DNA from 3 places in the Nonomuraea sp. C10 genome. Region 2 is predicted to be linked to each of the others. Evidence: riboswitches for the same ligand, from Rfam matches in the RefSeq annotation. Region 2 holds a riboswitch; each other region holds the start of a gene.
What was found. Region 2 has a riboswitch for cobalamin ahead of FR742_RS09880 (ribonucleoside-diphosphate reductase subunit alpha). Riboswitches for the same ligand answer to the same signal wherever they lie in the genome.

Region 1: it holds a riboswitch for cobalamin, as region 2 does, so the genes downstream of both, FR742_RS20050 (nitrite reductase) here and FR742_RS09880 (ribonucleoside-diphosphate reductase subunit alpha) in region 2, are expected to answer to the same signal.
Region 3: it holds a riboswitch for cobalamin, as region 2 does, so the genes downstream of both, FR742_RS20075 (CbtB-domain containing protein) here and FR742_RS09880 (ribonucleoside-diphosphate reductase subunit alpha) in region 2, are expected to answer to the same signal.

The regions. Positions count from the first base shown of each region.
Region 1 covers NZ_VPFF01000001.1:4,356,109-4,362,931, forward strand. The annotation lists gene cbiE (precorrin-6y C5,15-methyltransferase (decarboxylating) subunit CbiE) at 1-841, shown strand, start outside; gene FR742_RS20035 (cobalt-precorrin-4/precorrin-4 C(11)-methyltransferase) at 831-1,613, opposite strand; gene FR742_RS20040 (precorrin-2 C(20)-methyltransferase) at 1,610-3,130, opposite strand; gene FR742_RS20045 (precorrin-8X methylmutase) at 3,127-3,807, opposite strand; gene FR742_RS20050 (nitrite reductase) at 3,804-4,649, opposite strand; cobalamin riboswitch at 4,711-4,906, opposite strand; gene FR742_RS20055 ((2Fe-2S)-binding protein) at 4,953-5,642, opposite strand; gene FR742_RS20060 (ABC transporter ATP-binding protein) at 5,639-6,427, opposite strand; gene FR742_RS20065 (iron ABC transporter permease) at 6,456-6,823, opposite strand, start outside.
Region 2 covers NZ_VPFF01000001.1:2,198,985-2,209,861, reverse strand. The annotation lists gene cysD (sulfate adenylyltransferase subunit CysD) at 1-439, shown strand, start outside; gene cysC (adenylyl-sulfate kinase) at 439-2,283, shown strand; tRNA gene FR742_RS09895 (tRNA-Pro) at 2,408-2,482, opposite strand; gene FR742_RS09890 (mechanosensitive ion channel family protein) at 2,659-3,741, opposite strand; gene FR742_RS09885 (ribonucleotide-diphosphate reductase subunit beta) at 3,762-4,757, opposite strand; gene FR742_RS09880 (ribonucleoside-diphosphate reductase subunit alpha) at 4,770-6,935, opposite strand; cobalamin riboswitch at 7,026-7,223, opposite strand; gene FR742_RS09875 (tripartite tricarboxylate transporter substrate-binding protein) at 7,256-8,173, opposite strand; gene FR742_RS09870 (SAM-dependent methyltransferase) at 8,249-8,971, opposite strand; gene glmS (glutamine--fructose-6-phosphate transaminase (isomerizing)) at 9,069-10,877, opposite strand, start outside.
Region 3 covers NZ_VPFF01000001.1:4,363,327-4,374,203, reverse strand. The annotation lists gene FR742_RS20115 (hypothetical protein) at 1-370, shown strand, start outside; gene FR742_RS20110 (superoxide dismutase) at 1,013-1,615, shown strand; gene FR742_RS20105 (N-acetyltransferase) at 1,734-2,237, shown strand; gene FR742_RS20100 (ABC transporter substrate-binding protein) at 2,382-3,389, shown strand; gene FR742_RS20095 (ABC transporter ATP-binding protein) at 3,490-5,208, shown strand; gene cydC (thiol reductant ABC exporter subunit CydC) at 5,205-6,965, shown strand; gene FR742_RS20085 (histidine phosphatase family protein) at 7,523-8,128, opposite strand; gene FR742_RS20080 (CbtA family protein) at 8,130-8,882, opposite strand; gene FR742_RS20075 (CbtB-domain containing protein) at 8,891-9,079, opposite strand; cobalamin riboswitch at 9,111-9,239, opposite strand; cobalamin riboswitch at 9,282-9,460, shown strand; gene FR742_RS20070 (ABC transporter substrate-binding protein) at 9,602-10,588, shown strand; gene FR742_RS20065 (iron ABC transporter permease) at 10,585-10,877, shown strand, end outside.

The sequences.
Region 1 (6,823 bases), 2.2 Mb from region 2:
CCTGGTGGGCCGCCACGAAGCCCGGCTGCTGCGCGAGGTCGCCCCTGGGCGGCGGCTGCTCCTGCTGACCTCCGGTCCCGAGACACCGGCGATCGTCGCCGAACTGCTGGTGGAAACCGGCAATCCGGACGCGGCCATCACGCTGCTGGGCGACCTGGGCAGCCCGAGGGAGTCCCGCGTGACCCGAACGGCCCGTGAGTGGACGGACATGCCTTCCGACGCGGTCCCCGCCCTGCACGTGCTGGCCGTCGAGATCCCGGCGACGAGCATCAGCTGGACCTCGTCCTGGGTCGCGGGTCTGCCTGACGACGTCTTCGAGAACGACGGCCAGCTCACCAAACGCGATCTGCGCGCTTCGGCGCTGGCCCGCCTCCGCCCCGCGCCCGGCCAGCACCTGTGGGACATCGGGGCGGGAGCGGGATCGGTCGGCATCGAATGGCTTCGGGCGCACCCCACGTGTCGTACGACGGCCGTCGAGGCCGACCCGGCGCGCGCCGCCCGGATCGCGCGCAACGCCGTCCGACTGGGCGTACCGGACCTCCGCGTCGTCGAGGGGCGGGCGCCCGGCGCACTCGCGGACCTCGACACCCCCGACGCGGTCTTCATCGGGGGCGGGGCGAGCAGGCCCGGCGTACTCGACGCCTGCCTGGCGGCCCTGCGGCCGGGCGGGCGGCTGGTGGCGCACGGTGTCACCCTGGAGACCGAGCAGCTGCTCGCGGACGCGTTTCGCACCCACGGCGGGGAGTTGACCCGGATCGCGGTGGAGACCGCCCGCCCCGTGGGGGGCTTCACCGGGTGGACGCCGGCGCGCACCGTGACACAGTGGAGTCTCAGTCTCTGAGACCGAAAGTTTTCGTCGACCGGTCTCTTTCGGCGCTGTAGAGGTAGGACTCCCCTCCTCCTCGCCGGTCGGCGTCGGCGAGGGCCCGTCCGACCAGGATCACCGCCGCCTGCCGGAGCCCGGCCTCCTCGACCAGGTCCGCCACCATGCCGACCGTCCCGCGCAGCACCAGCTCCCCCGGTTGGCTGGCGCGGTACACGACGACCACCGGGCAGTCGGCACCGACCACCGGCTCCAGTTCCGCCATCAGCTCGCGGGTTCGAGTGATCGCAAGGTGCAGCACGAGGGTCGCCCCGGTCGCTGCGAAGTCGGTCAATGACTCGCCCTTCCCCATCGGTGTGGAGCGGGCACGGGTACGGGTCAGCACCACTGACTGGGCGACGAGCGGCACCGTCAGCTCGCTGCCCACCCGCGCGGCGGCCGCGGCGTAAGCGGGTACGCCGGGCGTGACCTGCCAGGCGACCCCCGCGGCGTCCAGGCGACGGGTCTGTTCGTGCAGCGCCGAGTACAGCGACGGGTCGCCCGACGTCAGCCTCACGACCCGTCGGCCCGCCCTCGCCTCCCCCACGAGGAGAGAGGTGATCTCGTCCAGGTCCAGGTCCAGGTCCTGGGTGTCCAGGAGCACCGCATCCGGGCCGCAGTGCGCCAGCACGCCGGGGTCGAGGTAGGTGCCGGGGAAGAGGACGACATCGGCCTCGGCGAGCAGCCGGGCGGCGCGTACGGTCAGCAGGTCAACCGCGCCAGGTCCGGCGCCGACGAAGTTGACGGTCACCGGACGTACCTCGGGGTCCAGACTCCGGTGGAGGAGACGCGGGTCGACGAGGCGCCCACGATCAGCAGGCACTTCATGTCGATGGCCGCCGGATCCAGCTCACCCAGGGTGGTCACGGTCAACGACTCCTCGGCACGGCCCACGTCACGCCCGACCACGGCGACGGTGTCGGGGCTCCGGTACTTCAGCAGCACGTCTCGAGCGGTTGCGACCTGCCCGGTCCGGCTGCGCGAGGCCGGGTTGTAGACCGCCAGGACCAGGTCGGCCTCGGCGACGGCGCGCAGTCTCCTCTCGATGACCTCCCACGGCTTGAGCCTGTCCGACAGGCTCAGCACAGCGAAGTCGGCGCCGATCGGAGCTCCGGCGCGAGCCGCCACCGCCTGGACCGCGCTGACGCCGGGCAGGACACGCACGGACACCTCGGCGAAGGCCGGGTCCTCAGCCGCTTCGAAGACCGCGGCCGCCATCCCGAAGATCCCGGCGTCGCCGCCGGAGACCACCGCGACCTTCTCGCCGCGTCGCGCGAGTTCGAGAGCGAACCTGGCCCTGTCCACCTCGACGGTGTTGCCCGACGCGTGCCGGGTCAGGCCGGGGCGCTGCGGCACCCGGTTGATGTACGGGCCATAGCCGACCACGTGGTCGACCTCGGCGAGCGCGGCGGCGGCCTCGGGAGTGAGCCAGCCGTCGGGACCGGGACCGAGCCCGACGACGAGCAGTTCGGCCGCTCCGGTGGAGGGGACCCGGGCCTCGGCCGCCTCGGAGGCGTCCCGGGAGCGTCGGCCGTTGAGGCTGTCCCCGGTGACGACGATCAGCGAGAAGTACGGCACCTTCGTCTCGTCCACGTCGGCCACCGGCTGCCACCGCTGCTCAGGCATGGAGGCCCGCTCGACGTACAGCGCGTGGTCGAGGCGACCGGCCGCGGCCAGGGCACGGCGTACGACGGGAAAGGTACGGCCCAGTTTCATGATGATCGCGCCGTCCGTGTCGGCGAGACGGCGGGCAAGCTCGGACTCGGGCAGGGTGCCGGGCAGGACCGTCAGCACGTCGGTCTGGCGCACCAACGGGCTCCCGGTCGCGGCCGTCGCAGCGAGAAAGGCGGGAACCCCCGGCACGATCTCGGTCGGATATTTCTCCGAGAGACGATCGTGCATGTACATGTACGACCCGTAGAACAGCGGGTCGCCCTCCGCGAGCAGCACCACGTTCCGTCCCTCGTCGAGGTGCACGGCGAGTCGTGCCGCAGACTCCTCGTAGAACTCCGCCAGCACTCCGGTGTAACCGCCGGGGTGGTCGGTGGCGCCCGTGGTCACCGGGTAGACCAACTGCTCCTCGACGACCCCGGCGGGGAACAGTCCGGCGGCGATCCTCCGTGCGTTGGACTGCCTGCCGCGGGCCGAGTGGTAGGCGATCACGTCGGCCCGCCCGATCAGCCGGGCGGCCTTGAGGGTGAGGAGTTCGGGGTCTCCGGGGCCGACGCCCACCCCGGCGAACCTGCCTGGGGCCGTCACGGTGCTCATTCCGCCTCCTGGGCGATGGCGTTGAGCGCGGACGACGTCATCGCCGAACCGCCGCGACGGCCCCGCACGGTGACGAACGGGATGTCGATCCCATGGCCGGAGGCGAAGTCCTGCAACGCCTGCTTCGACTCGGCGGCGCCGATGAAGCCGACCGGGCAGCCCACGACCGCGGCCGGGCGGGGCGCCCCGTCGGCCAGCATCTCCAGGAGATGGAACAGGGCGGTCGGAGCGTTGCCGATCGCGATCACGGCGCCCTCCAGGCGCGGCTCCCACAACGAGACGGCCGCAGCGGTGCGTGTGGTCCCCCACTCCTCGGAGAGGCCGGGCACCCGCGGATCGCCGAGGGTGCAGATCACCTCGTTGTCGGCGGGCAGACGGCTGCGGGTCACGCCCCTCATGACCATGGTGGTGTCGCAGAGAATCGGCGCTCCCGCGGCGAGCGCGGCGCGGGCGGCGGGCACCAGACGCGGGTCGATGACGAGGTCGTCGGTCAGGTCGACCTGACCACTGCCGTGGATCATCCGGACCGCCAGCTTCTCGGCGTTGGCCGGCACCTTGGACAGATCGGCCTCACGCCGGATCATCGCGAACGAGTCGAGGTAGATCTCGGTTCCGCGGTCGACGTACGCATAGCGGCGGCTCGGTCGACGCGGCCGGTTGTCGGACATCGGGTTCATCGGGTTTCCTCGGGGATCAGGATGCCACGCCAGGGGGTGACGACGAGTTCGGGGGCGGCGGCGCACAGGCGTTCCACCGCGGCGCGGTCCAGGCCTTCCGCCGGCACCGGCCGGTGAACGCCTCCGGGCACAGGGCCGAAGGCCAAAGGCGGGGCCGCACCGGGGACGCCACGGGATCGGGGCACCGGTTCGACCAGCGGTTCAGGCAGTTCGACGACGTGCCAGGGAGCGTCCGGGCCCGCACCGCGCGCATCGAGGAAGAGCCTGGCGAGATCGGCAAGGTGCGCGTGCGCGTCCCGCACAGACACGACAGGGCCCCACCCGTCGCCGGCCCGGAGCTGGGCCGACCCGTCGCCGAGAGCCACCAGGCCCAGGTCGCACGAGCGATCCAGCAGATCTCCGCGACCGTCATCGAGGACGAAGAGGAACCGTCCGGGCAGCCGCCCCAGCTCGGGATCGCCGCACAGCGCGGTGTCCAGGGCGTCGACCACGGGACGCAGGTCGGCTCGGCCACCGGCAAGCCCGGTCTGCGGGGACGCCATCACATTGCGCGACAGGTCGTGGGACCGGCTGGGCAGTAAGCCGGTCGCCTCCAAGGCGGTGAGCACCTCGTCAGGCAGGCATTCGGTGCCGGGAACGGCGGGCATGGCACGTACCTGCAGGTTGGTGCGGGTGGTCACGTGAACGTGCCCGTCTCCGTACCGCTCTGCCACCTCGACGAGGGCGTGCAGCGACTTCGCGGAGACCCTGCCGCCGGGGAGACGCAACCGCACCAGCAGCCCGTCGGCGGCGGACCAGGGACGCAGTACGCCCGGGCAATGGTCTGGTCGAAACCGGTTCATCCGGAGTCATTCACCTTGTTCAGAGTCCGGGTCCATACGCGGGACCCACCATGACCCGACGACGGGTGTCGTCAGCACCAGCAGGTCTTCGGACTCGGATCATCCGGGAGAGGACACCTTCCCAGACCTGGAGGTCCAGTGGCCGCCGTTGCCGGCGTGTCCTTCCCGTCCCCTCACCGCTGCGCGTCAGCTCCGGAATTGCACCGGATTCCCTGGCTTCCACGTGATGGAGTACGACTGGCCTGCTGAGCGTATCGCGGGGCCCGCCTCGGTCCACAGCCGCCCTCCAGAGGAGGTCGCCGGCTACCGTGCCAGGCAGCAGTCGGGACACTTCCCGCCGCCCGGCACGCGATAGTAAAGGCAGCAGGTGCGGCGACGGAACGACAGGTCGGGGCCGGTGAACGCGCCTTTGCCGCGCAGATCGCCGATGTCGAGCAGCCGCCGGGCGAGGTCGGTGGCGGGCTGCCTCAGGTCGGGACGGGCCCGTACGAGTTCGCGCGCGGCCTCGGCCAGGGCGGAGGCGGCGTTGCCGTGCAGCAGCCCGGCGGCGACCTTGACGCGCAACCCCGCCGCCAGCGGGACGAGATGCTCGTCCATGACGATGCGGTAGAGCAGCGGCGCGAGCGCGTCATCCTCGGGAGTGTGCCAGCCGCGTGGTACCGCCAGCCGGAGGCTGGGCCCTTCGGCTTCCTGCCGGAGCCCGGACAGGTCGGGCACGACGCCGTGTGCGACGGCGCAGCCGAGCATCACCGACCACAGCCGCGCGGCGTGGCCGAGCTGCACGATGGAGGCGGCGATGCGCGTCTCACCGGTGCCGTAGCACGCGGCACGGTCCGCCACCAGGTGGGCCAAGCCGGCGGCGTAGACCTCCTTGACCGGCCGCCACTCCCCTTGACCTGGTCCCGTGTTAAGGACGAAGAAGGGACCGAAACCGGCGATGCCACTCAGCGCTTCGCCGAGTGCGGCGGGTGAGGCGGAGCGTGGAGGGGTCATGAAGGGCTCTCCTGGTCGGGGTGAAGGCTGATCTGCGGGACGCCGGTGCGGGGATGGGCGTGTACATCCGCCGCGACCTGGTACACCTCGGTCAGCAATGCCGGGGTGAGGACCTGGGCGGGCGGGCCGTCGGCGACGACCTGTCCGGCACGCATCACACAGATCCGGTCGCAGAAGGCCGCGGCGAGGTTGAGGTCGTGCAGGGCGATCACTGCGGTCACGCCCAGGCCGCGCACCAGCCGCAGGACGTCGAGCTGGTGGCGCAGGTCGAGGTGGTTGGTGGGCTCGTCGAGCACCATCGTGCCGGTCCGCTGGGCCAGGGCGCGGGCGATCAGGACGCGCTGCTTCTCCCCGCCCGACAGCCGGTCGAACGGCGCCTGGGCGAGTGCGGTGACGTCGAGCGCGTCCAGGGCGTCCATGATGATCCGCCGGTCGGCGGCGTCGTCGCCCTGGAAAGCTCGTTTGTACGGGCTGCGGCCCATCGCCACGACCTCGTACACGGTCAGCTCGAACTCCCCGGGCGGCTCCTGGACGACGGCGGAGAGCCGGCGCGCGAGCCGGCGGCCGCTCATCCGCCAGATGTCCTCGCCGTCGAGCAGCACCCGCCCCGAGGTGGGGCGCCGGGCGCGGTAGAAGGTGCGCAACAGGGTGGACTTGCCCGCGCCGTTGGGCCCGGTCAGCGCGACGACCTCGCCGGGCGTCACGTCGAGGACGACGTCGCGGACCAGGTCGCGATCCGCGACGGCGACGCCCACGTGCTCGGCGCGAAGGTGTCCGGGCCTCATCGGGCCGCCCTCAGCGGCCAGGCCGGCGTCACCAGGCCGCCTTCCGCCGCATCAGCCACAGGAAGAACGGGCCGCCGACGAGCGCCGTCAGGATGCCGACCGGGATCTCCTCCGGAGCGATCACCGTACGTGCCGCCAGGTCTGCGGCGATCAGGAAGGCCGCGCCCAGCAGGGCGGCGGCCGGGAGCGCGCGCTGGTGGCCGGCGCCGACCAGCAGGCGCACGATGTGCGGGAGCATCAGGCCGACGAACCCGATGGAGCCGCTGACCGCGACGACGGCGCCGATCATCAGGGCGACGAGGACGAACAGGCAGGCGCGGAAGCGGTGCACGTTCAGGCCCATGGAGGCGGCCGCCTCCTCCCCCGCCAGCAGCAGGTTGAGCGGGCGGGACACGC
Region 2 (10,877 bases):
CTGGGAGCCGCGCTCGCAGCGTCCGGAGTTCTGGTGGCGGGCGAACACCGAGCTGGCGGAGGGCCAGACGATGCGGGTGTTCCCCCTGTCGAACTGGACGGAGCTGGACGTCTGGCGCTACATCAAGCGAGAGGACATCCCCGTGGTGCCGCTGTACTTCACCGCACCCCGCCCGGTCGTCGAGCGGAACGGCTCGTTGATCATGGTGGACGACGAGCGCTTACCGCTGGAGCCCGGCGAAGAGCCGCGACTGCGCCACGTACGGTTCCGCACACTCGGCTGCTACCCGCTGTCCGCGGCGGTCGAGTCGAAGGCGGCGACCGTCGACGAGGTCATCGACGAGATGAGACGCGACCGCAGGTCCGAACGCGCCGGCCGGCTCATCGACGGTGAGGGCGGCACCTCCATCGAGAGCAAGAAGTCGGAGGGATACTTCTGATGATCTCCATGCTTCGAGTGGTCGCGTGCGGCTCGGTCGACGACGGCAAGTCCACCCTCATCGGACGGCTGCTCGCCGGCACCGGCGGCGCCACCGACGACCAGCTCGACTACGCGCGGCGGACCAGGCGCGGCGGTTCCACGATCGCTGCGGGCGCGGTGGACTACTCACTGCTGACCGACGGGCTGGAGGCGGAGCACGAACAGGGCATCACCATCGACGTCGCCCACCGCTTCCTGGACCTGCCGTCCGGGCGCCGGGTGATCATCGCCGACGCGCCGGGACACGAGCAGTACACCCGCAACATGGCGGTCGCGGCGTCCACCGCGGACGTCGCCGTGTTACTCGTCGACGCCACCAAGGGGGTCCGCGAGCAGACCCACAGACACCTGGCGATCTGCGCGTTGATGGGTGTGCGGGCGGTCATCGCGGTGGCGAACAAGCTCGACGCGGTGGACTACGACCAGGCGGTGTTCGAGAAACTCGCGAGCGAGGTCCTGGCGGCGGCGAACGGCCTCGACATGGCGGCGAGCGTGATCCCGGCCAGCGCCGTGCAGGGCGACAACGTGGTCGAGCCCTCGCCGAACCTGCCCTGGTACGACGGGCCGACGCTGCTCGGCGCGCTGTCGGAGTGGGAGCCGGCCGAGGGGTCGCGGGCGGACGACGCCGGCGGCTACCGGCTGCCCGTCCAGTACGTGATCCGGGCGGACGACTTCCGCGGTTTCGCGGGCACCGTGATCGGCGCCCCGGTCCGGCGGGGCGACGCCGTCGCGGTCGCCGGCAGCGGGGTCGCGTCCAGGATCGACCGGCTGATCGGCCCCGGCGGCGGCGACCTCGACCAGGCCGCCCCCGGCACCCCGGTGACGGTGACGCTGGCCGACGACGTCGACGTCCGGCGCGGAGACCTGCTGACCACGCCGGAAGCCCTGGGCGACGGACTGTCCCCGGCCACGGCGTACTCCGCCACCCTGATCTGGACCGCCGGGGAGCCGCTGCGGCACGGCCGCTCCTACCTGATGCTGGCCGGGCCGCGGACCGTGCCCGCCACGGTCACGGCCGTGCGCGGCCGGATGGAGGTGGTGTCCGGCAAGCGGCTCGCCGCGCGCGCCCTCGGCCTCAACGACATCGGCACGGTCGAGCTGGCCACCGACACCCCTCTCTGCCTGGACGGTTACCAGGAGTGCCGGGACACCGGCAGCTTCCTGCTCGTGGACCGGGTCAGCAAGGAGACGGTGGCGGCCGGCATGGTCCGGCACGCGCTGCGGCGCGGCCGCAACGTCGTCCGGCAGACCTTCACCGTCGACCGCGACGCCAGGCAGGAGCTGAAGGGGCAGCGGGCCAAGGTGCTGTGGCTGACCGGTCTGCCGGGCTCCGGGAAGTCGACCATCGCCAACGCGCTGGAGCGGCGGCTCCACGCCATGGGGCTGCACACGTACGTGCTCGACGGCGACAACGTCCGCAGCGGACTCAACAGAGACCTCGGGTTCACCCCGGGAGACCGGGCGGAGAACGTGCGCCGGGTCGCCGAGCTGACCCGCATCCTGCTGGACGCCGGGCTGATCGTGATCGTCGCGCTGGTCTCGCCCTTCCGGACGGACCGGGCGGCGGCGCGGAGCCTGTTCCCGCCGGGCGACTTCGCCGAGGTCTGGGTGGACACCCCGCCCGAGGTGTGCGCGAGCCGGGACCCGAAGGGCCTGTACGCCCAGGCGAAGGCCGGCAGGCTGCCCAACATGACCGGCCTCGGCCAGGCCTACGAACCGCCGGAGCACCCTGACCTGGTGGTCGACGGCTCCGGATCGCCCGACGAGGTGGCGGAGAAGCTGGCCGGACTGCTGCAGGGTTAAGAGGGTGGGCCCCGGGCCGGGCTGGCGTGGGCCGTGCCCGGGGCGGAGGGCCGTGTCCGGCCGGGGGTCGCCACTCCCGCCGGTCCAGATCAGTGCCCGCGGCCCTCTTCTTTCAGGGCCGGTGTCCGAGTGGCAGGATTCGAACCTGCGACGCTCCTGCTCCCAAGGCAGGCGGGCTGCCAAGCTGCCCCACACCCGGGTGGTGAAGAACCGCCTGTGAACCCCGGCGGCCGGGTCGGGTCAGCCGGATGCCGGGCAGGCGCCGGGAGACGGGGGAAGCGGTTCGCGCTTCAGGCCGGTCACTGCTCGCCCCCTTTCTCCTCGGTCTTGACGCTGTCAACGCTAGACCGATGATCGGCCGGAGCGCCAGCGGTTTTACGGCGAGCCGGGTGCGCCGGGCCAGGGGACGCCCGCGCGGGTCTCGGGCGACTCGACGCGGAAGCGGGGCATGGCCTCGGGGTGGTTCTCGCGCACGTACGTGATGAGATGCTCGCGCACGTCGCACTTGAGATCCCAGGCGGAGGCCGAGTCCGCGGCGCTCATCAGCGCGCGCAGCTCGACCAGGCCGTTCAGCTGGATGTCGGTGACCTGGAGGGTCCAGTCCTTCTGGTCCCACAGCGGGTTGGTCTGCAGGTAGCGGTAGAGCTCCTCACGCAGCTTCTCGACCGGTACCGACCAGTCGACGCGCAGGTAGACGACGGCGAGGACCCGGCTGCCGTGCCGGGTCCAGTTCTCGAACGGGGTCTGCGTGAAGTAGGAGACCGGCAGGACCAGGCGCCGCTCGTCCCACAGCCGCACCACGACGTAGGTGAGCGTGAGCTCCTCGATCCTGCCCCATTCCTCCTGCACCACGACGACGTCGTCCAGGCGCAGCGCGTCGCTGAAGGCGAGCTGCAGCCCGGCGAGCATGTTGCCGAGCGTCGGCTGGGCGGCGATGCCGACGACCGCGCCGGCGATGCCCGCGGACGCGAGCAGACCCGCGCCCAGCGCCCGCACCTGCGGGAAGGTGAACAGCATCGCGCCGAACGCGATCACCACGACGGTCGCGGTGGCGGCCCGGCGCACCAGCGTGATCTGCGTCTTGATGCGGCGGGCCCGCCGGTTGCGCTCCCCCTCCACGAGGTCCAGGCGCTCCAGGGCGACGTCCGTGAACGCGTACGTCGCCTGGATGATCAGCCAGGTCGCCGCGCCGATGATGAGCAGCGTGACGACCCGCTCGACGGACTCGCCGAACGCCCGCTGCTGCGGCTCAGGGCCGATCATCAGCGGGTAGAACATGATGTTGAACGTCATCAGCAGGACGGTCGTCACCACCGGCCAGTGGCAGTGCTTGACCAGGCGGCTGCTGAAGGTCCACTTGCGCCCGACCCTGAGGAGCACCTGCCGGGTCAGCTCCAGGACGATGACCGCCCCGATCATCGCGCCGGCCAGGTTCAGCCAGGCGCTGGAGAACTGCACGTGAGCGACCCCCCGAAGATTCAGAAGTTCTCGTCAAAACTCACATTGCCCTCAACCGCCACCTGATAAGCGGACACCCGGCGTTCGAAGAAGTTGGCCAGCTCCTGCACGTCCTGGAGCTCCATGAAGGCGAACGGGTTCTCGGTGCCGTAGCGGCGGGGCATGCCCAGCCTGACCAGCCGCTGGTCGGCGACGTACTCCAGGTAGGCGCGCATCTGCTCGGCGGACATCCCGGGCATGCCGTCGCCGCACAGGTCGCGGGCGAAGGCCAGCTCGGCGGCGACCGCCTCCTCCAGCATGCGGCCGACCTGCTCGCCCAGCTCCTCGTCGAACAGCTCGGGCTCCTCCGCCCGGACGGTGTCGACGACGCTGAACGCGAACTCCATGTGCATGGACTCGTCGCGGAACACCCAGTTCGTCCCGGTGGCCAGCCCGCTGAGCAGGCCGCGGGAGCGGAACCAGTACACGTACGCGAAGGCGCCGTAGAAGAACAGGCCCTCGATGCAGGCGGCGAAGCAGATGAGGTTGAGCAGGAACCGCCGCCGGTCGCCCGCGTTCTCCAGGCTCCGCAGGTCGCCGATGGAGTCGATCCACCGGAAGCAGAACTCGGCCTTGTCGCGGATCGACGGGATGTGCTCGATCGCGGCGAACGCCTTGACCCGCTCGTCCGGGTCGGGCAGGTAGGTGTCGAGCAGCGTCAGGTAGAACTGCACGTGCACCGCCTCCTCGAACAGCTGCCTGCTCAGGTAGAGCCGGGCCTCGGGGGCGTTGACGTGCTGGTAGAGGTTGAGCACCAGGTTGTTGGCGACGATCGAGTCACCGGTGGCGAAGAACGCGACCAGCCGGTTGATCAGGTGCCGTTCCTGGGCGGTCATCTTTGCCAGGTCGGCCACGTCGGAGTGCAGGTCGACCTCCTCCACCGTCCAGGTGTTGCGGATGGCGGCCCGGTAGCGCTCGTAGAAGTCCGGGTAGCGCATCGGGCGCAGGGTGAGGTCCATTCCGGGGTCGAGAAGCATGAGGGGATCTCCTTACTGGCAGGCTTCGCAGACGTCGGGGTTCTCCAGCGAGCAGGCCACCTGCTCGACGGCGGCGGCCGGCTGGACGGTGGTCTGCGCGATGCGGGTGGCCGGGCGGGAACGCAGGTAGTAGGTGGTCTTCAGGCCCTGCTTCCACGCGTAGGCGTACATCGACGAGAGCTTGCCGATGGTGGGGGCGGCCATGAACAGGTTGAGCGACTGGCCCTGGTCGACGTACGGCTGGCGGGCGGCGGCCAGGTCGATGAGCGCCTTCTGCGGCAGCTCCCAGGCGGTGCGGTAGAGCAGCTTGAGGTCGTCGGGGATGCCCGGCAGGTGCTGCACGGACCCGTCGGCGCGCTTCAGCCCGTCGCGCGTCGCCTGCGTCCACAGCCCGCGTTCCCGCAGGTCGGCCACCAGATAGCGGTTGACCTGGAGGAACTCGCCGGACAGCGTCTCGCGCTTGAACACGTTGGACACCTGCGGCTCGATGCACTCGTAGCAGCCGGCGATGGACGCGATGGTGGCCGTCGGCGCGATGGCGATCATGAGCGAGTTGCGCAGCCCGGTGGCGGCGATCTTCTCGCGGAGCGCGTCCCAGCGCGGCGAGCCGGCGGCGGCGTAGTGGTCGGGGTGCAGCACGCCCGCCGCGGCGCGGGTGTCGTCGTACGAGGGATGCCGCCCGCGTTCGGCGGCCAGGTCGGCCGAGGTGTCGTAGGCCGCCAGCGCGATCTCCTCGGCGATGCGGGTGGACAGCTCCAGCGCCCGGGGCGAGTCGAACGGGAGGCGGAGCGCGAAGAACACGTCGGCCAGCCCCATCACGCCGAGCCCGATCGGCCGCCAGCGCCGGTTGGCCGCCCCGGCCTCGGGCGTCGGGTAGAAGCCGAGGTCGATGGTGCGGTCCAGGAAGCGCACGGCCGTCCGGACGGTGGCGCGCAGCCGCTCCCAGTCGAGGCCGTCGCGCCCGTCCAGGTGGGCGGCGAGGTTGACCGAGCCGAGGTTGCACACCGCGGTCTCGGCGTCGCTGGTGACCTCCAGGATCTCGGTGCACAGGTTGGACAGGTGGATGACGTTCTCCGGCCGGGCGGTCTGGTTGGAGGTGCGGTTGGCCGTGTCCTTGAACGTCATCCAGCCGTTGCCGGTCTGCGCGAGCGTCCGCATCATCCGCCCGTACAGGGTCCTGGCCGGGATCCGCCGGGTGTGCCGGCCCTCGGCCTCGTAGGCCCGGTAGGCGCGGGTGAACGCCTCGCCGTGCAGGTCGGGCAGGTCGGGGACGTCCTTGGGGTCGAACAGCGACCAGTCCTCACCGGCCTCGACGCGGCGCATGAACTCGTCCGGCACCCAGTTGGCCAGGTTGAGGTTGTGGGTGCGGCGGGCGTCCTCGCCGGTATTGTCGCGCAGCTCCAGGAACTCCTCGATGTCGGCGTGCCAGGTCTCCAGGTAGACGCAGGCCGCGCCCTTGCGCCGGCCGCCCTGGTTGACCGCCGCAACGGAGGCGTCCAGGGTGCGCAGCCACGGCACGATGCCGTTGGAGTGGCCGTTGGTGCCCCGGATGAGCGAGCCACGTGAGCGCACCCGGGTCCACGAGATGCCGATGCCGCCCGCGTACTTCGACAGCCGGGCGACCTGCGCGTACCGGTCGTAGATCGCCTCCAGCTCGTCGCGCGGCGAGTCGAGCAGGAAGCACGACGAGAGCTGCGGGCGGCGCGCGCCCGCGTTGAACAGGGTCGGCGAGCTGGGCAGGTAGGACAGCGTCGCCATCAGCCGGTAGAGCTCGGCGGCCTCCGCGACGGTCTCCGACAGCCCGCAGGCGACCCGCAGGAAGAAGTGCTGGGGCCGCTCCAGCACGGTCCGGGTGACCGGGTGGCGCAGCAGGTAGCGGTCGTAGACGGTGCGCAGCCCGAAGTACTCGAACCGCTCGTCGGCGGCGTCCGAGACGAGCGCGTCCAGCTCGGCGGCGTGCGCGGCGACGAACTCCGCCAGGCCGTCCTGGATCAGCCCCGCCGCGTGGGTGGCGGCGATCGAGCCGGAGAACGACCGCACCCCGTGCGCGGCCGCCTCGTCGGCGATCTCCTCGGCGAGCAGCCCGGCGGCCACCCGCGAGTTCGCCGGGTCGGCGATCACCCGGGCGGCGGCCTCCTCGATGGCCAGGCGCCGATCACCCTCGACGATCTGTGTCACGTGCTCTCTCCTCGCGAGCTCATCCCCGTGAGGGCGCGCGAGAGCACGGCGGCGCACGCCGCTAGGCCCCCGGGCCCTCCCTCGAGGCCCTGGACATGGTCCATCGCCGGCAGGTCTTCGGGCTCGCGGGCGTCTCGCACTCTCCTACTGGCCGTCGCTTCCCGGATCTTTCCAGTGCTCGTTGACGGCGGTCGTTCCCGCTCACCGCTGCGGGGCAGCCCCGGAATCGCACCGGGTTCCCTTTTGCTCCGCCCCGGGCGGGGGCGAACCGGCGAACGATCGAGATCCTACATCTAGTGGCTGCTTTCGCAACCGCCACATCATGTTGTGCCCTTGCCGCTTTCGAGGAGGCCGAGATCGCGGAGCACGGCCTTGGTGCGGCGGACCTCGGAGACGACCCAGGCGGCGAAGCGGTCGCCGGCCAGCGGGATCGGCGTCCAGTCGCCCTCCCGGCAGGTACGCTGCCAACCGGGCGAGCCGGTCACCTCCTCGCACATGCCGATGGCCGCCTCCCGGCTCTCCTGCGGCATGCCGCCGGGCCCGACGGCGGCGCACCAGCTCGCGAAGTCCACCCGGACCCCGAGCTCCAGCAGGCTGGGCGCGTCCAGCCCGGGGAACCGCTCGGCACAGGACACGGCCAGCACCCGGACCCGGCCCCGGTCGATGTACGGGCGCCAGCCGGCGAGCGGGCCCGTCGCGGCGACGGCGCGGCCGGCGAGCAGCGCGGTGGCGACCTCGGAGATGCCGGGGTAGCCGGTGTAGTCCACCTGCCGGGTGTCGGCGCCGAGCCCGCGCGCGATGAGCCCGAACAGCAGGTGGTCGGGGGCGCCCTGCGGCCCGCCGGCGAGCGGGGTGCCCGTGGGGTCGGCGCGCAGGCGGGCGCCGAACGCGTCGAAGGTGGCCAGACCCGAGTCGCGCGGCACCAGCACCACCTCGACCTCGCCGGCCAGCCGGGCCAGCGGGGTGGTGCCGTGCAGGGGCGACTCGGCCGCGTTCAGCTCGGCGGCGGCGAGCGCGGGCAGCCCGGTGATGGTGATCGTGGTGACCGGCCCGGCCCCGCCGACCGGGTAGCCGGCTCCGCGGGCCACCTGGGTGAACGCCTCGGCGACGCGGCTCCAGCGCTCGCCGCCGCCGAGGATCTCGTACGCGCCGGGCGCGCGTCCGGCGTGACGGTCACCGCAGCCGGCCAAGCAGGCGGCCATTCCCAGGCCTGTCACGAGGAACCGCCTGCGCCGCATGACCCGCCTCCCCCGAAGTGTCCACTTCAGGTTATTTACAGATCACGCAGAGTTACACATGCCGGATATCACCTACTAAGGTTTCCAGGCCATCCCGGCCAGCAGCGGCAGCCGTGTGGCGCCGACCAGGCGTGGCCGGTCGGGCCGCCACTCGTGGGCCTGCACCAGACCGGGCTCGATCATGACGAAGTCACCGAAGAACGCCTGGATCTCCTCCGGTCCCCTGCCGGTGCCGCCCGCCGGGGCGTCGCCCGACGAGGTGGCGTGCGCGATGGCCAGGTGGCTGCCCGGCGCCAGCGCCTCCCGCAGGAGGGCGACCACGGCGTGCGGGTTCATGCTGTCGGGCACGAAGTGGAGCACCGACACCAGCAGCACCCCGACCGGCCTGGCCGGGTCGAGGAAGCCGGCGGCGCCGTCGAGCATCCGCGCGGGGTCGAGCAGGTCGGCCTCCACGAAGACAGCTCCGGCCTGCTCCTCCAGCAGTTCGCGGCCGTGCGCGGCCACCACCGGGTCGTGGTCGACGTAGACGACCCTGGCGTCCGGGACCACCTCGTGCACGTTGCCCTGGGTGGGCAGGCCGCTGCCCACGTCCAGGAACTGGGTGACGCCCTGCGCGGCGGCGTAGCGGACCGCACGCTGGAGGAACTCCCTGGCGGCGCGCGCCTGCGGCACCGCCTCCGGTATCAGGTCCGCCAGCCGGTCCAGGGCCTCGCGGTCGACCGCGAAGTTGTCCTTGCCGCCGAGCAGGTAGTCGTACATTCGGGCGAGATTGGGAGTGTCGGGGTCGGACTGGGGCACATTTTCGACCCTAGGCGCTCCCCTCCCGGGGCGACACCGGCCGGATTCCGACTATGACCCAGCCGAACGGTAAGGATTTGCTAACCCCCTCTTGCCGCTATTCCACCGTGACACTCTTGGCCAGGTTGCGCGGCTTGTCCACGTCCCTGCCGAGGGCCACCGCGGCGTGGTAGGCCAGCAGCTGGAGCGGGATCGTGAGCAGGATCGGGTCCAGCTCGATCTCGTTCTTGGGCACCACGATGCAGTCCTCGGCCAGCTTGGTGTCCGGCTCGCGGTGGCCGACCATCAGCACGCTGCCGCCGCGGGCGCGGATCTCGCCGAGCGTGGTGAGGTTCTTGTCGAGCAGCTCGTCGTCGGGGACGACCGCCACCGTCGGCATCTCCGGGCCGATCAGCGCGAGCGGGCCGTGCTTGAGCTCGCTGGCCGGATAGGCCTCGGCGTGCACGTACGAGATCTCCTTGAGCTTCTGGGCGCCCTCGCGGGCCACCGGATAGCCGCGGACCCGGCCGACGAACATCATGCTCGCGTGCTTGGCGTACTTCTGCGCCAGCTCGGCGATCTTGTCGCCCTGGGTGAGGATCTCCTCGATCTGGCCCGGCAGCCTGCGCAGGCCCTCGCAGATGCGCCGGCCGTCGGCCGGCGACAGGTCGCGCACCCGGCCCAGGTGCAGGGCGAGCAGCGCGAACGCGACCGCGGTCGAGGTGAACGCCTTGGTCGAGGCCACCGACACCTCGGGGCCCGCGTGCAGGTAGACGCCGCCGTCGACTTCGCGGGCGATGGCGCTGCCGACCGCGTTGACGATGCCGATCACCCGGCCGCCCTTGCGCTTGAGCTCCTGCACGGCGGCGAGCGTGTCGTAGGTCTCGCCTGACTGGCTGATGGCGACGTAGAGCGTGTCCTGCTCGACGACGGGGTTGCGGTAGCGGAACTCGCTGGCGGGCTCGGCGTCGGCCGGGATGCGGGCCAGCTCCTCGATCAACTGGGCGCCGATCTGGCCGGAGTAGTACGCCGAACCGCAGCCGATGACCTTCACCCGGCGGAAGGAGCGGGTCTCGCGGGCGTTCATGTTGAGCCCGCCCAGGTGGGCCACGTTGAAGCGCTCGTCCAGGCGGCCGCTCATCGTGCGGGCGGTGGTCTCGGGCTGCTCGGAGATCTCCTTGAGCAGGTAGTGCTCGTAGCCGCCGGTGTCGTAGTGACCGGCGTCCCAGTCGACGGTCAGCGGCTCCTTGGCGGTCTCGCGGGCGTCGCTGGCGAAGGTGTGGAACCCGTCGGCGCGCAGCACGGCCAGCTCGCCGTCCTCCAGGTGGACCACCTGGCGGGTGTAGCGGACGAGCGCGGCCACGTCGGAGGCGGCGAACATCTCCTTCTCGCCGATGCCGAGCACGATCGGGCTGCCGTTGCGGGCCACGACCACCTCGCCCGGCCGCTCGGCGTCGATCACCGCGATCCCGTACGTGCCGACGACGCTCTTGAGCGACTTGCGTACGGCCTCCTCAAGGGAGTCGTTCTCGTCGACGGCGGCGGCGATCACATGGGCGAGCACCTCGGTGTCGGTCTCGGACCGGAACTCCACGCCGTCGGCGACGAGCTTGGCCCGCAGCTCCCCGGCGTTCTCGATGATGCCGTTGTGCACCACCGCGATGCGCTCATCGCCCGACAGGTGCGGATGCGCGTTCTCGTCGCTGGGCACGCCGTGCGTCGCCCACCGGGTGTGGCCGATGCCGAGAGCGCCCTTGAACCTGGCCGGCACCACCTTGGCCAGGTCGGCGACCCTGCCCTTGACCTTGCGGACCTTGAGTCCTTTGCTGGAGACGACGATCCCGGCCGAGTCGTAGCCGCGGTACTCCAGCCGCTGCAGCCCTTCGAGCAGGATGGGTGCCGCGTCCTTCGGCCCCACGTACGCGAC
Region 3 (10,877 bases), 2.2 Mb from region 2:
GATGGATATCACTGTTCCCCGGCGGCTGATCGTCGAGGCCAGGCTTGCCTGCTGGCTTCAGGCCTACGCCGACAACGCCCGCGGGAGACCTTTCGTCGGTCATGCAGTCGCATCCTGGCAGGACAAGCGGCACACCATCGCCCGTCTCGACGTGGTGCACGTCCAGCCCGGCATCACATCAGAGGTACGCGAGGCGCTGGTGCCTGTTGCGGTCCGCGAGGTCGCCGAAGCTGGTGCCCTGCGCGTGGTCACGGCGATCGACGACCCGAGCTCCGTGGACTGGGGTTCCGGCCCACGGACTATGGCGGCCTTATGCTCCACACCAGGGAGCGCTGAACCGCAGATCGGATGTCTGCGACCGTCGGATTAGAAGTCCGTGGATCACCGTGTCGGGTGATGTCGAGCCTCGCCGCTTTCTGACATTACTGCAGGTAGGTGCTACGTGAGTGGGACCGGACAGTGTCGGAAAGACCGTGGTGAAGCGGGGGTGTCCGAGACTGCCGGTCCCCCTACGGTCCCCCAAACAATGGGCGTCGCGATCGTGGCGGCAGCCGTAGAAGGTTGTCGACCGCGAGCACAGGGCCGATGTTTCACGTCCCGGCGGCGTGGGCCCAGCCTCCACACGCGGAAAGCGCCGACGAGATCGAGGTCGGATGGTGCTAGCAATCACGGTAAGGGATTGCTGGCCACCAGTTAGGGCAAACGCTGGCCGCTCACCTGGACGTCGGCGCATCCCCGCACTCGGGCGGGACTGTCACTTGTGCGGGGCCGGCGGTGAGCACGCCCACCTGGTAGTGGCCGACCTGGGACCATCCCCGCTCGCGCGGGGCTGACGCTGGAGAACCTGGCCGTGCTGGCGAGGGTGAGGGCGTCCAGCGGCTTCGAGATGGACGTGACGGCCAGGTGCTGAGTGGCATGCCATCACTGCTGGCATGCCACTCGGGACATCCACTAGTTGCTGGTCTATTGTTGTTGCAATATATATGCAGTTACGTAGCTGGGGAGATAACTCATGGGTGAGTACACCCTTCCAGACATGCCGTACGACTATGCGGCCCTGGAGCCCGCCATCACCGGCGAGATTCTTGAGCTGCACCACGCCAAGCACCACGCCGCCTACGTCAAGGGCGCCAACGACACGCTGGAGAGGCTGGCCGAGGCTCGCGACAAGGGCGAGTTCGACGGCCTGGTCGGACTGGAGAAGACGTACGCCTTCAACCTGTCCGGCCACGTCCTGCATACGATCTTCTGGCAGAACCTCTCGCCCGACGGTGGCGACCGCCCCGACGGGGAGCTCGGTGAGGCCATCACCGAGCACTTCGGCTCCTTCGAGGCCTTCCAGAAGCAGCTCACCACGGCGACCACGATGGTGCAGGGGTCCGGCTGGGGTGTGCTGGCCTGGGAGCCTCTCGGCCGCCGCCTGGTGGTGGAGCAGGTCTACGACCACCATGGCAACGTCGGCATGAACACCACCCCGCTGCTCGTCTTCGACGCATGGGAGCACGCCTATTACCTGCAGTACCGCAACGTGCGCCCGGACTACGTCGAGAAGCTCTGGGGCCTGATCAACTGGAATGACGTCATCGCCCGTTACGACGCCGCCCGCGGCGCCTGACGTCCCCATGCCAGCGACGCCCGCCCAGTCACAGCTTGGTCCGCCGGGCCGGGCGGGCGCCGCTTCCCTGAGGATCTGTCTCGTCCCGGCGCACGAGGCGCACACCTTCCTGGCCGGCGTGGCGGAGGTCGCGGGTCAGGTCTTCACCCTTCCCCCTTGGGGCGAGCCGCTCGACGAGGCGCGCGCGGTCGCCGAGCGCCTGGCCGGCGACACGCAAGCACCAGGGTTCACCTTCGCCGCCGCCCTGCACGGCGATCAGCTCCATGGCTTCGCCTACGGCGTGCGCTGCTCCCGGTTGGCCTTGCTCGCTTCACGGGTGCCACGTCGTGACTTCACCCTCAAAGAACTGGCCGTCGCGCCTCAGGCACGCGGATTCGGAGTCGGCAGGATCCTGCATGACATGATCCTGGCCGCGGCTCCGGCGACCTCCTGGTGGCTGGTCACCCACACGCGCGCCGATGCGGCGCTCGCCCTGTACCGAAGGCGCGGCTGGCGCGCAGCAGCGCTGCACCCGGGAAAAACCGGAACCAGGTTGATCATGTTCCGCGGGCATGGCCCGTCTCGCCATAGAGATAGATCTCAGCAGGAGGTTCAGCCTATACCGAGGCCTACATCACCTTGATGCAACTTGATTGCAATTGCACCATATAGGCAGAATGGGGTGCTTCGCCCACCTTTGTTCGAACTCACCACCGGAGCTTCACCGCATGAGCCGCCCCCGTTCCACCGCCATGACCCCCACGTCGCCGAAGGCGGTGGCCGGATCATGAGGAAGCTGCTCGTCCTGGCGGCGGCCCTGACGCTGACCGCCTGCTCGCAAGCACCCGCCGCCCAGGAGCCCGCCCAGCGGGCGGCGCCGCAGGCCGGCTTCCCCGTCACGGTCGAGAACTGCGGGCGCACCCTCACCTTCGACCGGCCGCCGGCCAAGGTGGTGACCGGCTACCACCCGTCCCTGGAGACCCTGTTCGCGCTCGGCCTCGGCGACCGGATCGCGGGGCGGACGAACTTCTCCGAGAGTGCGTTCCTGCCCGGTCACAAGGAGCAGTACGACAAGATCCCGGAGATCTCCGACACGATCATGATGCCGCAGAAGGAGATCATGCTCTCCCAGGGCGCCGACTTCATCGTGGACAACCAGATGGCCAGCTTCGACGCCGCCGGTGGTTACGCCACCGTGGAGGAGCTGGACGCGGCCGGCAGCCCCGTCTACATCCTGGGCGGCTGGTGCAGCCCCGAGGAGGTGCTGCAGTTCACCCTCGACGACACCTTCGACGACCTGCGCAACCTCGGCAAGATCTTCGGCGTCTCCGACCGCGCCGATAAGCTGATCAGCGAGCTGCAGGCCCAGCTGGACGACGTCAAGAAGCGCGTCGAAGGCCGCACCCCGGTCAAGGTCCTGGCCACCGACGGCGGCAAGGGCCCGGTCAACGCCTACGGCGGCTCCGGCATCACCCACCAGATGATCACCCTGGCCGGCGGCGAGAACGTCCTGGCGGACGTCAAGGGCGACTACACCGAGGTCAGCGCCGAACAGGTCAGCGCCTCCCAGCCCGAGGCCGTCCTGATCAGCGACTACTCCACGCTGCGCGGCGAGGACATGCCCAGCTCGCCCGCCAAGGCCGCCGAGACCTTCGCCATCGTCAAGAACAGCCCGGCCGCCAAGGAGCAGCGCTACCTCGCCGTGCCCGTCGCGGCCCAGCATCCCGGCTACCGCAACCTCCTGGCCGTCACCGACATCGCCAGGTTCCTGCACCCGGACGCCTTCACCCAGTGACCAGCACCACCCGGCAGAGCCCGGCGCTGATCTCCAAGATGTACGGGGTGCGCGCTGTGCGGCGGACCCAGCTCGTCTTCGAACGGCTCAAGGAGGAGCAGTGATCCCCCGACTGCTGGCCCTGTCACCGTCCATCCGGTGGCGCCTGGCCGGACTCGTACTGTTGCTGCTGTCCATCACCGCCACCTACGTCGGCCAGGGCGTCCTCGTCGCCCAGGCGCTGGCCCGGATCTTCGCCGGCCGGGACGCGGGCTCCATTGTCTGGCTCGTCGCCGGCGTCGTCGTGCTGCAACTCGCCCGGAGCGTCGCGCTGGCCGTGCGTGAATCCGTCGCGCTGCGCACCTCGGCCGCGGTCAAGGCCGAGCTGCGCCGCCGCCTCACCGGCAAGCTGCTCCGGCTCGGCCCCGCCCACGCCCAGCGCGGACGCACCGGCTCGTCCCAGACCACTTTGGTGGACGGCATCGAGACCGCCGACGCCTACATCGGCAGGTTCCTGCCCCAGGTGATCGCGTCCGTCCTCGGCGCCGTCGCCGTGACCGCGTACCTGTTCACCCTGGACGCGCTGGTCGGCGGCGTGGTGCTGGCCTGCGCCCTGCTGCTGCCCGTCGTGCCGCTGGTCTCCGACCGCGTCCTGCGGGACCGCAACGCCGCGTGGTTCAGCGGCTACAAGGGCCTGTACGCCGAGAACCTCGACGCGTTGCAGGGCATGGCCACGCTCAAGGCGTTCAACGCCAGCGGCCGGCGCGGCGCCGAGCTGGCCGGGCTGGCCGACCGGTTCTGCCGCGACTCCATCCGGCTGATGGCCGTCGTCGTCGGGTACGTCGGCGGCGTCGCGTTCGTCATCGGCCTGGGCACCGCGGTCGCGCTCGGCGCCGGCGCGCTCCGGCTGGCCGCGGGCGAGCTGACCGTCACCGAGCTGCTGATCATCCTCCTGCTCACCGCCGAGAGCTTCCGGCCGCTGAAGGAGCTGGAATCCGCCTACCACGCCAGTTACACCGCCGTCCCGTCGCTCAAGGCCGTCTTCGAGATCCTCGACACCCCCGAACCGGCGCAGGGCACCGCCCGGCTCGGCCTGACCGGCCCGCCCTCCGTGTCCTTCGACGGTGTGACGTTCACCTACCGCGACCGCGACCGGCCCGCCCTGGACGGATTCTCCCTCGACCTCGCGCCGGGCGAGCGCGTCGCCCTCGTCGGCCGCTCCGGCGCGGGCAAGACGACGGTCGCCTCCCTGCTCCTGCGGTTCTTCGACCCGGAGTCCGGACGGGTGGCCGTCAACGGCGTCGACGTCCGCGAACTGCCCCTGGAGCGGCTGCGCTCGCTGGTCGCCGTGGTGTCCCAGGACACCTACCTCTTCCACGGCACCGTGCGCCACAACCTCGCGCTCGCCCGCCCCGACGCCACCGGCGAGGAGGTCGAAGCCGCCGCCCGCGCCGCCCAGGCCCACGACTTCATCACCGCCCTGCCCGACGGCTACGACACCGTCGTCGGCGAGCGCGGCCTCAAGCTCTCCGGCGGTGAACGCCAGCGCATCGCCATCGCCCGCGCCCTGCTCAAGGACGCCCCGATCCTCATCCTGGACGAGGCCACCTCCAGCGTCGACGCCGCCAACGAGTCCGCCATCCAGGACGCCCTGGACACCCTGTCCGGCGGCCGGACCACGCTGATGATCGCCCACCGGCTGTCCACCGTCCAGGCCGCCGACCGGGTCATCGTCATGGCCGACGGCCGCATCGCCGAATCCGGGCCGCCGCGTGAGCTCCTGTCCGGCCAGGGAGCCTACGCCCGGCTGGTCGCCGCCCAGAACGGAGCCGCCCGATGAGCACCGCCACTGCCACGCTCACCCGTACCGGCGGTTCCCGGTTCCGTCCGATCCTGGCCCTGCTCGGCCCGCACCGCCCGCTGCTGCTGATCGCGATCGCCAGCGGCATCGCGCATCACCTGGTCGTCCTCGCCTCGGCAGGTGTCGGCGCCTGGGTGGTCAGCCGCGCCATCACCGGAGCCACCCCCGAAGATCTGCGCGGCGGCCTGATCGCGCTCGGTCTCCTTTTGCCCTTCCTGGCCCTCACCCCATGGCTGGAGTCCTACCTCGCCCACGTGGCCGCCTTCCGCGTGCTGGCCGACGTGCGGGGCCGCGTCTACAGCGCTTTCGAACGCCTCGCGCCCGGCTACCTGCTGCAGCGCCGCTCCGGCGACCTCGGCAGCGCCGCCATCTCCGACGTCGAGCAGTTGGAGCTGTGGTTCGCGCACACCCTCAGCCCGCTGATCAGCGCCGTCACCGTCCCCGTGGCCGCGCTGACCGCGCTGGGCGTCTTCCACCCGGCCCTGGCGCTGGCCCTGGCGCCCGCGCTGATCCTGCTCGCCCTCCTGCCCGCCTGGCTGCGTCAACGCGCCGCCGACCAGGGCGCGCGGCTCCGCGCCCAGCTCGGCGAGCTCAACGCCGAAGCCGTCGACACCCTCCAGGGGCTCCGCGAGCTCCTCACCTCGGGGGCGGGGGACCGCCAGCTCGACCGCCTGCACGAGCAGGACCGGCGGCTGCTGGAGGCCAGACTCGCCCACGGCCGCCGCTCCGGCCTCGAACACGCCGTCACCAACGCCGCCACCACGCTCGGCCTGCTCGCCGTGCTCGTCACCGCCGCCCTGCTCGTGGCGGCGAACGCCCTGGAACCGGCGCTGTTCCCCGTCGCGGTGGTGCTGGCCGCCGCCACCTTCGCCCCGGTCATCGCCGTCACCGACGTCGCCCGCGACCTCAGCCTCGTCACCGCCGCCGGCGACCGCATCATGACCATCCTCGGCACCCCGCCTCCCGTCACCGACCGCGTCGACGCGCCGCCGCCCGGCGCCGTCGAACCGCGCGTCCGCTTCGACACGGTCCGCTTCCGCTACGGGCCGGAACTGCCCGAAGCGCTCGCGGGCGCGACCTTCGACATCGCCCCCGGAGAGACCGTCGCCCTCATCGGCCACTCGGGCGCGGGCAAATCCACCTGCGCCAGCCTCCTCATGCGGTTCTGGGACGTCACCGCCGGCGCGATCACCATCGGCGGCCACGACGTCCGAGACTTCCCGCAGGAGGACCTGCGCCGCCTGATCACGCTCGTCCCCCAGGACGTCTACCTGTTCAACATCCCGCTGTCCGACAACATCCGTCTCGGCCGGCCCCACGCCACCGACGACGAGGTCGAGGCCGCCGCCCGCGCCGCGCACGCCCACGAGTTCATCACCGGCCTGCCCGACGGCTACGACACCCTGCCCGGCGAGCTCGGCGCCCGCCTGTCCGGCGGGCAGCGCCAGCGCATCGCCATCGCCCGCGCGCTGCTCAAGGACGCGCCCGTCCTGATCATGGACGAGGCCGTCTCCAACCTCGACGCCGAGAGCGAGCAGGAGGTCGCCGCCGCCATGACCGCCGCCCGCCACGACCGCACCACCCTGATCATCGCCCACCGCCTGTCGACCATCCGCACCGCCGACCGCATCGTCGTCCTGGACGGCGGCCGCGTCGCCGAGACCGGCGCGCACGCTGAACTCCTGGTGACGGATGGCGCGTACACCCGGCTCCTGGCCACCCAGCTCACGGGCTGAGCACACCAGGCACATACGTGCACCCGATATCCGCCGACCCGGAGGCCGGCCGCACCCACGTGACCGGGACCCGGGACAGGCCTGGGATCGGGCCACGGTCGTCACCTCGGTCGCTTGGCCTTGGCGCCGGCCAGTTCATAGGCCGATGCCGATCAGCAGCGACCCCACCACGGCCACCCAGATTCAGCTCGGCAACCCGCCGCTCCCTGCTGCGGCGTAGGGCTCACCGAGCTTTCCGGCGTGGCCGGGGCAAGTGCGGCGGAGGTGACAATCGAGCTCGGTTCGGTGGTGGGCGTTGACGACTCATGCTCTGTCTCTGCCGAGGACGGAGGTGGAGGCTGGCCCTTGAGGGTGAAGGGAATCTCACCCTGGATGTGATGGTTTTCGAGTCGGGGCACTACCACTCGATGCCCTTCTGCCCCTCCTGGCCGGCGTCCATGGGATGGCCCACCTTGCCCAGCACAGCACGCTGCTGACTCGGGGTGAGACCGCGTTGAGCACCAGCGCCAGCTTGAGCTCATCCAGCCCGACGACCGCGCTGAACGGATATGGAACGATCAAAACAGGACCTTCCGGTTGACGTGAGCGACCCGCCAGCCGTCCCGGGTGATGGCCAGCTCGGTGGTGGACAGGGGAGCGAGGTCGAAGCGGGCGGCGCCCAGCGGGCCGAGCCCGAGCGCGTGGCCCAGCGCCGCCCGGATGGTGCCGACGCCGCAGACCACGACTCCTTCGGGCTCCTCCCGTACGCCGTCGAGCCAGCGCGCCACCCTGGCGGCGTGCGCGGTCAGCGGCTCGCCGCCGTGCGGTGCGGCGTCGGGGTCGGCCAGCCACCGGGCGATCGCGTCCGGCTCCTGCTCCGCGACCCGCTCGTACGGCAGTCCGCGCCACCGGCCGCAGTCCGCCTCCCCGAGCGCGACGGCCTCGCACGCTGCCAGCCCCAGCGCCGCGGCGGTCTGCCGCGCGGCCCGTACGGGAGCGGTCCAGGCCGTCGTGACCCCGGCGAACCCCGCCGGCCCCAGGCCGACGTCCGGAGTCCCGGCGGTTCCCCGGGCGGGCTTCGTGAGTGCGGTGGCTCTGGTCAGGCCCGCCGTGTCGGCGTCCTCGTCGGTGGGGAAGCAGGCGGCCCGCGTCCCCGGCGTGGTGGCGTGCCGGACGAACAGCACCTCAGCTCGGCGCGGCGGCACCCACGGGAGCCGCCGCGCCTCGTGCCGCCCGGTCGCAGGCCCAGCCGAACAGCGCGCCGAAGACCGCCCAGAAGACCAGCTGCGTGCCGATCGAGGCGAGCCTGAACTCCCACAGCAGCGTGGCGGGGAAGCCGTCGGGCACCTCGTCGACCGTGGGCAGCAACAGCCACGCGGCGACCACCGGCACGAGGAACGCGGCCACCACGGCGACCCACCGGGGCCACCCGCCCGCGTGGACGCGGCGGGCCGTCGCCACCGCGATCGCCGCCGCGGCCAGCCCGACGAGCACCATCACCACGTACAGCAGGGTGCGGCTGTTGATCGTCGCCGGATCGCCCACCGCAGGCGGATTAGCCGGATATTTCAGGAAGGGAACGAGGATGACCGCGACGAACGCCGTCCCCGCCGCCGCCAGCGCCAACCGCCCGTCCGACCGCGGCCCGACCCGCCCGCGCAGCCCGGCGAACACGAGCGCGAAGATGCCGCCCACCGCCAGCCCGTACAGCCCGGTGGCGAGGAACAGCCCGGCCTTCTGCGCCGGCCTGCTGACCTCGGCCTCCTCGCCGTGGCTGTGCCCGTGCCCGTCCGCTGAAGCGGGCGCCGGCGCCGCGGCCTCCTCCAGGGCGATCGCCGCGTCCACCTGGGGTTCCCCGAAGGTGAAGGCGAATCCGCCCGCGATCAGTCCGGCCAGGAGCCCCAGGAGCAGGCCCCTGACCACGAAGGTCCGTACCACGCCGGCCCCTAGTGGCACGGCACGCCGAGCAGGTGCCGCCCGTCGTGCATCAGTTCGTGCAGGAAGGCACCCATCTGCGAGACCGCGCCGTTGTCCATCAGGACCAGGTACGCCACGAGCAGCAGCACGGGCACGGCGAGCAGCCAGGGGCGAAGGTGTGGAAAGGGAACAGTCGACGGGGTGGACAGCCCGCTCATCGATCCTCCTCAGGGTGACGCGTCCCATGTAACGAGGTCACGGCGGCCAAGCGACCTGGCTCCCGGGATCTACGTCCCGGATACAGTGGCGCGTCCGCACCGGCATCTCACCGGATTTCCCTTGGACGACCGTGAATCCACCGGAACGTATCCTTTTCCCCTGTTCGCGTCAATGCGCCCAGGTCGTCCCGCAGGCGCAGGAACACATATGAGACGATGCCGGACGTAGGCGACGGCGGAACGAGGAAGCCGGTGTGAATCCGGCGCGGTCCCGCCACTGTGACCGGCGAGCGGACCCCGAACACGCCACTGCCCGTACGGGTGGGAAGGCCGGGGCGAGCGTCGACCCGGGAGCCAGGAGACTCACGCGGTCGCCTCCTCGAAGGAATTGGGGCGGATCTCCCCAAGAGAGGACGGTGGCCGCCATGCCACGACGCCGACGCGACGCCATTTCCCCTGCTCGGTGCGCGGGCCTTCTTGATCGATCCCGCCCCGCCACTCCGGTCAGGAAAGGCCCCGCCCATGACGAGCCCACGCTCGCTCCCTGTCACGCTCCTGCTGATCATCGGGCTGATGACGGGGTGCGGCACCGCGCAGCCCGCGGCGTCCCCGCCGCCGTCCACCCCGTCCACCGTCGCGGGTTTCCCGGTCACCGTGACCAACTGCGGGGTGACCACCACGTACCAGCGGCCGCCACGGCGGGCGGTCACGATGAACCAGCACGTCACCGAGATCATGCTGGCGCTCGGGCTGGAGAAGTCGATGGCCGGCACCGCCTTCCTCGACGACCGCATCCCGCCGCAGTACGAAGCCGCCTACAACAGCGTCAAGGTGCTCGCCGAGGAGTATCCGTCGTACGAGGTCCTGCTGTCGGCCGAGCCCGACTTCGTCTACGGCGGATTCCGCAGCGCCTTCGATGAGGAAGGGCGGGGCCGAGAGGCGCTGGAAAAGGCCGGGATCGACTCGTACCTCAGCCTGGAGGCCTGCCCGGCCGGCCCGGTGACCACCGATCTCCTGGAGGAGGAGATCCGTACGATCGGCCGGATCTTCGGCGTGAGCGACCGCGCCGAACAGCGCGTCGCGGAGATGCGCGCCGTGCTGGAAGGCGTCGAGGAGAAGGTGCGCGGCGCCGAGCCGGTCAAGGTCTTCGTGTACGACAGCGGCGACAAGACCGCCTTCACCGCGGGCGGAGCCGGCATCGGCAATGACATGATCAGCCGGGCCGGGGGCGTGAACCTCTTCGCCGACCTGGGCAAGGCGTTCGGCGACGTGTCGTTCGAGCAGGTCGCCGACCGCGCGCCCGAGGCGATCGTCATCTACGACTACGGCGATCAGTCGGTGGCGGACAAGAAGACGTTCCTCCTGTCCAACCCGGCGCTCAAGGACGTCCCGGCGATCAAGGAGCAGCGGTTCGCGGTGCTGCCGCTGTCGGCCACGGTGCTCGGCGTCCGGGTGCCGGAAGGAGTCGAGTCGCTGGCCGGGCAGCTCCACCCGGACCGCTTCTCGTGACCGCGCTCGCCGCGGTGCCCCGGAGCGGCGCGCGGCTGCCGTACCCGCTGGTCCTGATCCTGCTCACGGCCCTGCTCCTGGTGGCCGCCACGGCCGGGATCGCGGCCGGGTCCGTCCCGCTGGCCACCGGTGAGGTGTGGGGCATCCTCGTCCACCGAGCCATGCCCGCGCTCGTCGAACCCACCTGGCCGCCGGTCAGGGAGACGATCGTGATGGACGTGCGGGCGCCGCGCGTGCTGCTGTGCGGCGTCGCCGGGGCGGCGTTGTCGGTGTGCGGGATGGCCCTGCA